2 regions of the Pedobacter roseus genome follow, and region 1 is predicted to be linked to the other one. Evidence: riboswitches for the same ligand, from Rfam matches in the RefSeq annotation. Region 1 holds a riboswitch; the other holds the start of a gene.
The links. Region 1 has a riboswitch for fluoride ahead of H9L23_RS23630 (voltage-gated chloride channel family protein). Riboswitches for the same ligand answer to the same signal wherever they lie in the genome.
Positions count from the first base shown of each region.

Region 2: it holds a riboswitch for fluoride, as region 1 does, so the genes downstream of both, H9L23_RS00615 (phosphatase PAP2 family protein) here and H9L23_RS23630 (voltage-gated chloride channel family protein) in region 1, are expected to answer to the same signal.

Region 1 is NZ_CP060723.1:5,707,909-5,712,672, forward strand. Features, by position in the region: gene H9L23_RS23625 (HAD-IB family phosphatase) at 1-23, shown strand, start outside; gene H9L23_RS23630 (voltage-gated chloride channel family protein) at 197-1,474, opposite strand; fluoride riboswitch at 1,494-1,556, opposite strand; gene H9L23_RS23635 (tryptophan 2,3-dioxygenase family protein) at 1,620-2,585, shown strand; gene H9L23_RS23640 (branched-chain amino acid aminotransferase) at 2,731-3,795, shown strand; gene H9L23_RS23645 (DUF4920 domain-containing protein) at 3,970-4,434, opposite strand.
Region 2 is NZ_CP060723.1:133,657-138,420, reverse strand. Features, by position in the region: gene H9L23_RS26450 (four-helix bundle copper-binding protein) at 1,529-1,693, opposite strand; fluoride riboswitch at 2,095-2,163, shown strand; gene H9L23_RS00615 (phosphatase PAP2 family protein) at 2,206-2,754, shown strand; gene H9L23_RS00610 (EamA family transporter) at 2,764-3,177, shown strand; gene eno (phosphopyruvate hydratase) at 3,236-4,510, shown strand; gene H9L23_RS00600 (voltage-gated chloride channel family protein) at 4,529-4,764, shown strand, end outside.

The sequences.
Region 1 (4,764 bases):
TAAAATTTAGGGTGCTGTATTAGTTTAATTTGTCATTCTGAGTGCAACGAAGAATCTTTCACAGAGTGCTGCTTTTTCAGTGCTTTGTTGGTGGCAGATCTTCACTGCGTTCAAATTGACAAAAATGGAATAGTGCTTCTTAATGGCCCTGTGCCCCACGCAAAACGCTTTACACTAATCGCCTGGCGCCACCCGCTTACCGCCTCTTCAACAACAAATGTTTAGGTGCCCCGATACTTTGCGAACTGTAAATTCCGGTATGGCCCGAAAATAGATAAGCAGTAACGCAGGCCAATGCAATATAAACTCCCGATGCTGTACCAAAGAGTTCTACACCCATAAAAATACAGGCCAATGGAGTGTTCGCTGCTCCTGCAAATACCGCTACAAAGCCCATTCCAGCCAAAAGGCCATAAGGTAATGGAATAAATAAGCTCAAAAAGCTGCCCAATGTAGCTCCTATAAAAAAAAGTGGGGTAACCTCACCGCCTTTAAAACCCGCGCTAAGCGTAAGTGCCGTTAAAAATAATTTTATGGCGAAAGTGTAATAAGCTTCCTGTTGTGTAAAGGCTTCCGAAATAACCGGGATACCTAAACCTATGTAACGAGTGTTCCCGATCAGGTAAATAATACCGATTAAAATGATCCCGCCAATAAATGGTCTCAACGGAGGGTATTTAATCTTGGCAAAAAGGCTTGATAAACCATGGTTTAATGCAGAGAAACTCCTGGCGGTAATACCAAACAATATTCCGGCACCTAAAGATAAGAGCAGGTTTACCGAATCCATTTCTGGTACGGCGGCTATAGTATAGTGGGTATGGCCAACGCCCCAGGCTTTACAGGCATAATCGGCAATAACTGCGGTGATAAATGAAGGCAGAATTGAACTATAGGTTAAACTACCTACAACGAAAACCTCGAGCCCAAATACTGCACCGGCCAGAGGTGTACCGAAAACAGAAGCAAAACCAGCGCTGATACCACAAATAAGGATTACTTTCCGGTCTCTCGCTTTGAGTTTGAATAATTTTGTAAACTGATCGGCAAAAGCTCCTCCAATTTGCACTGCTGTACCCTCTCTGCCTGCCGATCCACCAAATAAGTGGGTAATAATGGTGCCAGCAAAAATGAGTGGTGCCATAATAATGGGAATCACTTTTTTGGGCGATTGTAACTCCTCAATCAAAAGATTGTTCCCCTTTACTACCGCTGTGCCCCAATAATGGTAAGCCAAACCAATTATTACACCAGCAAGGGGCAAAAAGGCAATAATCCAAAGGTGTTGCTCGCGGTAATTGGTCGCCCAGTTTAAAGTACTTAGAAATAGGGCAGAGGCCGAGCCGATGATTCCACCTAATAGGACAGAAATCAATAGCCACTTTAAAGTGCTTAATAACAGTACTCCGAAATCGAGCTTAATAAATTGATTGATAGACAGAAGAAATCCTTCTGTTAGTTTTTTAACAGGCATTTGAATTCAATTTTAAATAAAAATCGTAGGAGTCATCAGCCTGTTTGGGCGGTTTTGGCGGTACCCCATCGCCATCTCTCAAATGTATAAATTTTAGTTATTTGTTGCAAAATCTTTATCACCTTTGTGCAGCTAACTCTAAACCATGGATTTCACACCAGAAATAAAAGACAAACTAAATCAACTACAAGAAAAATACACTGCAATGGGGCAGGATATGGCATCCTATCTCGACGGGCTCTTATATGCAGATTTTTTGACCTATTGGGATTATATTCACCTGGATACCCTATTAAGCTTGCAGAGCCCTAAAACACCAATTCCTGATGAAGAAATATTTATCATGTATCATCAGATTACAGAGCTTTATTTTAAACTTGCACTGCACGAATGCCGGCAGATTGCTGAACATGAAAGCTTAACTGCCGAGTTTTTCACTGCACGTGTAAAACGGATCAATGCTTATTTTAACGCCTTAACCACTTCATTCGAGGTGATGGTTGATGGAATGGAGAAAGAGCAGTTTTTAAAGTTCCGGATGTCGTTATTACCAGCCAGTGGTTTTCAATCTGGTCAATATAGAATGATCGAAATCTGTGCGACTGATTTTATCCGTTTGGTAGATAAAAGTAAACGCGAAGAATTGAGTACAGCAACAATAGAGGAACAGTTTGAACATATCTATTGGAAATTCGGGGCAACTGAACTGGCATCGGGCAAACAGACCCTGACCTTAAAACAGTTTATTAAAAAATATGCTGCCCAGTTTTTGCAATTGGCAAAAGACCGTACTTTATCCAATTTTTCTGCATTATACCATCAATTGCAGGCTAACGGAGCCGATGTTTCGGCCCTTGCCGAAGAATTACGCAAGCTTGATCTGTATGTGAACGTAGAGTGGCCTTTATCGCATTATAAATCAGCTGTACGTTATTTAGAGAAAGATCCTGTTGATGTTGCAGCAACTGGCGGAACCAACTGGCAGAAATATTTGCCTCCGCGTTTTCAGAAAAGAATTTTTTATCCCTTCTTATGGAATGATGAACAGATGGAAGAATGGGGTAAAGGATGGGTGCTTAGTGTACTTAAAACACTCAAAAACAAAGATTAATATTATGAAAAGCTATTAAAAAAGCCTCTTTTTTATTAATTTGCGCAAAATAGTTAATGACAGAATGAGTGAATTATTTAATTAGAGAATGAGCGGGTAAAACACTCAGTCATTCGATCATTCACCCATTCAAAATTCAAATACAATGACCGAGACATTAGATATAAAAATCACTAAAACAAACGAAACACGTTTGACTGTTACTGATTTTTCGCAATTACCGTTCGGTAAGGTTTTTACCGATCACATGTTTACTGCCGACTACGAAGATGGCGAATGGAAAAATTTACAGATTCTTCCTTATGGCCCTATTCCAATGAGTCCTGCAATTTCTGCACTTCATTATGGTCAGGCAATTTTCGAAGGATTAAAAGCTTATCGCCAGCCTGATGGAAGGATCAGTGTATTCCGTGCCGATAAAAACTTCGAACGTTTTAATAAATCAGCAGCTAGAATGTCGATGCCTACCATTCCGGAAGAAATTTTTATGCAAGGTTTGGCCGCTTTGATCAATGTTGATGAGAAATGGGTACCTAACCAGGAAGATTATGCTTTGTATATCCGTCCGGTAATGTTTGCAATGGATCCATATTTAGGCGTTAAAGCTTCTGATACTTATAAATTTGCTTTATTAACCACACCAACCGGTCCATATTACAGTAGTGCATTAAAAGTTAAAATCGAAACTGAATTTACACGTGCTGATGAAGGTGGTGTTGGTTTTGCCAAAACTGCCGGAAACTATGCCCGTTCGTTATATCCGTTCGAACAAGCTAAAAAAGAAGGTTACGATCAATTAATCTGGACAGATTCGATAACGCACGAGTTTATTGAAGAAGCCGGAACAGCTAATTTGCTTTTTGTGATTAATGGTAAATTGGTTACGCCATCTGTACGCAGTACAGTTTTAGATGGTGTTACACGTGATACAATTATCAAATTGGCAAAAGATGCTGGTGTAGAGGTTGAAGAGCGCAGGGTTTCTGTTAAAGAAGTAATCGAAGGAATCGAAAACGGAAGCTTGACCGAAGCTTTTGCTGCGGGAACTGCTGCTACAGTAACACATGTTGGCGAAATGGGCTACAATGGCCAGATTTATAAATTGACCGATCCATCAACAAGGCATATTTCGAATGGCATTGCTAAAAAATTAAACGATATCCGTTACGGTTTAGCGCCTGATGAATTTGGCTGGAACTGGGTTTTGTAATCCGATACCTTATAAAAGATAAACCCCGATGCATATTCTGTATCGGGGTTATTTTTTGCTTGAGGTTTTTAGTATCAAGAGATCTATTCTTAGTCTTTCGTGTTTGAATTTCTAGTGTTAACCTCCGGGTTTTCGGACCTCTGACTTCCAGGCCTCCAGACTTTCGGACTTATTTTATTTATCTAGAATTACTACACCCTTAGCTTCAAAAGCCAGTTCTTTTTTGGGATCAGTAATTTTTGCAACTTCTTCAGGAGATTTTTTAGCATCTTCTGCATAATGGCGTAAAGTTTCTACTGAAATGGTTTGTTTTTTTGCTAAGCCATCAAGCACTACCTTTTTCCCTACAATATCCATGGGCATAAAGAAGGCGTAATCTTTAAAGGTAACGCGCATCGGATCGCCGTTTGGCATTTCCAAGGTCATCCAGCACCCCTTTTTCTTACATACATCTACTACCTTACCTTCGATTTTCATGTCGACGGTTTTTTTATCGCCCATAGCAGCTTCCATTTTGGCCGCTGGCTTTACGTCGCCTGGTTTTACCTCTTCTCCAAATTTTTGGCCTGTATAAGCTGCCTGCGCAAATGCAAGTGCGGCGAATAAACAAAAGCTTATGCTTAAAATGATTTTTTTCATCTTTTAGTGATTTATAATTGTTCCGTTATTATCTTTTTCAAAGTTATTTAAAATTTACACTAAATAATAACGCAAAAAAAAATCCCCGTTAACATCCGTTAACGAGGAAAATCATCCCTATTTTCGTGTAGATCACATCCTATGATGTACAACATGATATAATAGGCAAACCTGAATCCAAAAGTATCATTCTTGTTGCATTTGTATGTAAGTTATTGTAATTCAGTGTTTTGTATGTTTTTGTTGATGTCATTGTATGATATTAAGACTGTGGAAATGGGGAACTTTATCGCCACCGTTAAAAAATATGTTGAAATTTTTCCCCGTATT
Region 2 (4,764 bases), 760 kb from region 1:
TTAAGGAAAAAGATTTGACGGACGTCTTGGACAGGAAACACGGTGATTAACCGGCCGTCGTCACTTCATCATTTGAAGGACCTGTCAATAAAAGAAAATTGAGATAAATCTCAGATCCGAAAGACCTGGTTGGAAATATAAATTGGGACTGATCCGGCAATCCTGTATCTGATCTCAAGAAAATACCTGTTTAGGTTAGAGGCTAAAAGCGAAAGCCCCAAAAATAAGATGACGCCGATAAGAAAAGCTTCCAAAACAGGAAGCACGGTTTTCTTGCGTTCATCAAGGATACACTTAAATTGTCTGGTAATTTTTGAATCCTTTCCAAGCGGAGAAAAGCTACCTTTGTACTGCGCAGCTGATTTTATTCCCCGGGCGGACTCTAAAAGGGAGAGGTTGGATAAAAAAAAGATATTGCCCAAAGAGATAATCAGGTACAGCAAGACGACTCCAATTATAGAGCAATTTGGTACCTGCTTAACTTTCAAACCCTTCAAATTTAACAACCTAAATATATAGGCGCTAAAATCTGCATTAATCTAAAAAGATGAGAGGATAAACCGCAACAAAACCGTTACAAAATATCAACAAATATTAGGTTACGATATTTCTCACCCTACTTTCGATTGTCATCGAATAATTTCTTTTTCCTATACTGTCCCTCCATCTTGTTGTTCAAAACTTTATCAAAATTAACCACAGCTTCACAATGCTCAAAAAGGGTCGAACTTCCGCGGGTTGACCCTACTAAGTGGCAATATGAGGCATCTAAAAAGTATGCCTCTTATTTTTTAAACATTAAGAACTTGAAAATAAGTCACTTACAATAGATTAAATTGAATTTTTCGGTTCGAACTTTTTAGAATTTTCCCTAAAATTAAGATATACCGCAACTATTTATAAAACACCAATTGTCTAGACATCAGTGTTGAACTCCATAAACTGCTATCTAATTAGCCAAATAAGCATGTGGATTAGTTTCAATTGCGAACATCGATCAGCTTGAATATTATTCAATTATAGGATAAACGGGGGGAAATCCGTTTGGTCTAAATTTTTTTACAATTATGCGCAAATGCCATGTAGCTTGCATTTAATTTAGAAGGTACATACCCTCGGTTTAACAACGTGATTGATTTAACACCGCCATTGAAATGAAATTTGTATTTTTTGTTTTTTGAAATAATTTGATGAAGCGGGAATTGAAAGTTCATGCATTATTTAATGCATTCCTCAACTCGCATCTAGCCTTCATTTTCATAGAATTCGAATTATCAAGTACTCATCATCAAAAACTGAAATTCTTATTTGAATAATGGAATGAGTTTATGAGAATCATATCCTAAAAAACCCATTTTTTTAAGGCTAGAGAAAGGACATACCAAGAACAACCTCAAACCTTGGTAAATATCAAATAATGAGGGAATAATGAAAATAAAATGAATGGAATAAATTTGCCTATTTATAAAAATGAAAGGGCAACTAGAATGCTGCCCTTAATCAATTAATGCTCACGGTGATTGGCATCTTAAGCAGCTACTCCTGTCATTCTTCTGCATTCTTCCGCACAAGCCTTACAAGCATCTGCACATTCCTGACAATGCTGGGTATGATGATTACTACACTCATCTCCGCATTGCTGGCAAATATCTGCGCAAATACGGCAAATGTCTTGAGCAAAAGAGCTACCCATACTCATCAATTGAGCGGCAGAGTAGCAGATGGCTGCACATTGCATATCAAGCTCAATACACCGCGCCATCATTTTCACGTCTTCTTCCTGAGTGCATGAACTTGCACAATGATTGCAAATTGAAGCACACTTTAAGCATGCATCAATACAGTTTTTCCATTCATGGTATCCCATAACTTTAATTTTTTAGGGTTATAAAAAAAATTCCTATATAGATAACATGGTTATTTCCAGGCGGTTTCATTTTGTTTAAGAAAAGCTTTAATCCCGTGATATGATGCTTGTTTAAACGGTAGAAGAATAAGAAACTGGTTCTCGTATTCAAATAAGGAGGAATAGTGATAAATTAAATTCTCAACACCTACTTTAAGATTTTGCACATCATTTTATTAGTATTATATTTGCAATACGGAAATGGTGTCCTTCCGATTCAACCGCTTTTTTCAAAAGCTGATGGCGCCTACAATAGAAATTCCAGCAGGTAATAAAATCTGCCGGTCAAAGTATTGTAGGTGAAAAAATTAAAAATAAATTCTCAACTCTTATTGCTGGCAGCTATCTTAATTGCGCTTGTCTTACTTTGTCTGTCTGCCAAAGTGAGATCAGTGTTAGCAATGGTCCTGCCGGTTGAAACTGAATGGTTCTTGTGGATAAATCAGCACCATAATGCATTCTGGGATACGATCATGTACTGGGCCAGTGATAAGCGTTTTTGGCTTCCTTTTTATGCCTTCATTATTTATTGCCTCTTCCAGAATTTCTGCAAAAAAATTTGGCAGGTTCTTATTACCATTGCGCTACTAGTTGCTAGTGCAGATCAGATTGCTTCAGGACTGATTAAAAACACCGTTAAGCGTCTACGCCCTTCCCATGAACCGAATCTAACTACGATCATTCATTTAAGTAAAGCAGGTGCGGGTGGGATGTATGGATGGCCATCCGCTCTTTCATCACCTATCTTCAAAAGCATTCTTTCCGCTGGTTCGGCATTTACCGGATCATTGCCGGAGCAACGGTTCTTGTACTCATTACTTTGGAATTATTCAATAACGGAAAATTAACATAAAACTATGTGGTGGATCTACGCGCTATTATCAGCTTTCTTTGCTTCCCTTACGGCCATCTTTGCAAAAGTCGGCGTAACCAATGTCAATTCTGATTTGGCTACTGCCATACGAACGGTGGTAATACTGATTGTAGCCTGGGGGATCGTAATGGCCAGAGGCGAACTTAAAGGAATTACGGAACTGTCAAAGCATAACCTGCTATTTCTTTTTTTATCTGGCCTTGCCACCGGCTTGTCCTGGATATTCTACTACAAGGCTTTGCAGATCGGGAAAGTGTCCCAGGTCGCCCCTGTTGATAAGTTGAGTGTTGCCCTAACTATTATACTTGCAATGGTGTTCCTGAAAGAAGCTCTTACCCTGAAAGTATTCTTTGGTGCCCTGCTGATCATTGGGGGAACACTGGTTTTGATCTTTTGAGAAACTCAATTATTTGTAAGCAACCGAAATACTAAAAATCAATATAAAACAAAAAACTATGAAATTAACTAAAATTCATGCCCGTGAAATTTTGGATTCCAGGGGCAATCCGACAGTAGAAGTCACTCTTAACGGAACAACAGCAAGGGGTATTTCTCCATCCGGGGCAAGTACGGGTGAAAAAGAAGCCGTAGAGCTTAGAGATGGTGATCCAGAGCGCTATAATGGTAAAGGCGTGGAAAAAGCAGTAAAAGGGATTAACGTCGAAGTCGGCAAATCAGTCACCGGCTTATCCTTTGAGGGTCAGCAGGCCTTCGATGATCATATAATTGGTCTGGATGGAACCGAGAATAAATCAAGGCTCGGCGCAAATGCGATGCTTGCGGCCTCAATCGCCTTCGCCCGGGCTTCGGCCGTTGCAAAAGGGATTCCCTTGTATAGGCAGCTAGTGGAAAGGGAAGGTTACGTAATGCCCGTACCGTGCATGAATGTCATTAATGGGGGAAGGCATTCTGATAACAACATCGATTTTCAGGAATTTATGATTGCCCCTCATAACGCCCCCTCGTTTAAGGAAAGTATCCGTATGGGCGAAGCTGTTTTTCATTCCCTGAGAAGTCTGCTAAAAGCGAAAGGCTATTATACCGGAGTTGGTGACGAAGGTGGGTTTGCGCCAAATCTGAGTTCTAATGAGGAAGCCGTCCAAATCATCATGGAAGCGATACATATTGCCGGTTTTGCTCCAGGCAAGGATATTTCCCTTTGTCTTGACCCAGCGACCAGCGAAATGTGGAATAATGGAAAATATGAATTTTATAAAAGTTCTAAAGAACGGATCACAACAGATGAAATGATTGGCTTTTGGGAAGGATGGTTAAAAGAGTACCCAATTATCCTGTTGGAAGACGGGTTGGGCGAAAACGATTGGGAGGGATGGAAAAAGCTGACCAGCCTTTTGGGAGACAAAGTGGAATTGGTTGGAGATGATATATTCTGCACCAACCCGAGTATTATCCAGCAGGGAATCGACCAGGGCATTGCAAACAGCGTACTGATTAAATTGAACCAGATCGGTACAGTTTCCGAAACGCTAAAGGCCGTAGAACTAGCCCAAAAAAACGGTTACAATTGCTTTATTTCTCACCGCAGTGGTGAAACTGAAGACACGACAATTGCGGATCTGGTTGTCGCTACCGGTGCGGGGCACATCAAAACAGGAAGTGGCTGCCGCTCTGAAAGGGTATCTAAATTTAACCAGTTGCTTCGGATAGAAGAAGAACTTGGTGATAGGGCATCATTTGCAGGAATCAATACTTTTTATAAAAAATTATAAATCAGCCGCTAACCTACAATGAAACATAATAAATTTTTATTTGAACACCTTTCGGTTTTTAAATATGCGGTTCGATGGACGCTGCTTATACTTCCTGTTGCCATTGCAATAGGAAGTATGGTTGCCTTGTTCCTTTGGCTGCTAGGCTGGGCCATTCACTTTCGCTTTCAGCATACCTGTCTCATTTTTCTGCTACCTTTAGCAGGTATTGTGATCCACCTGATTTATCAGTCAGTTGGTAGGTCCTCAGAAAA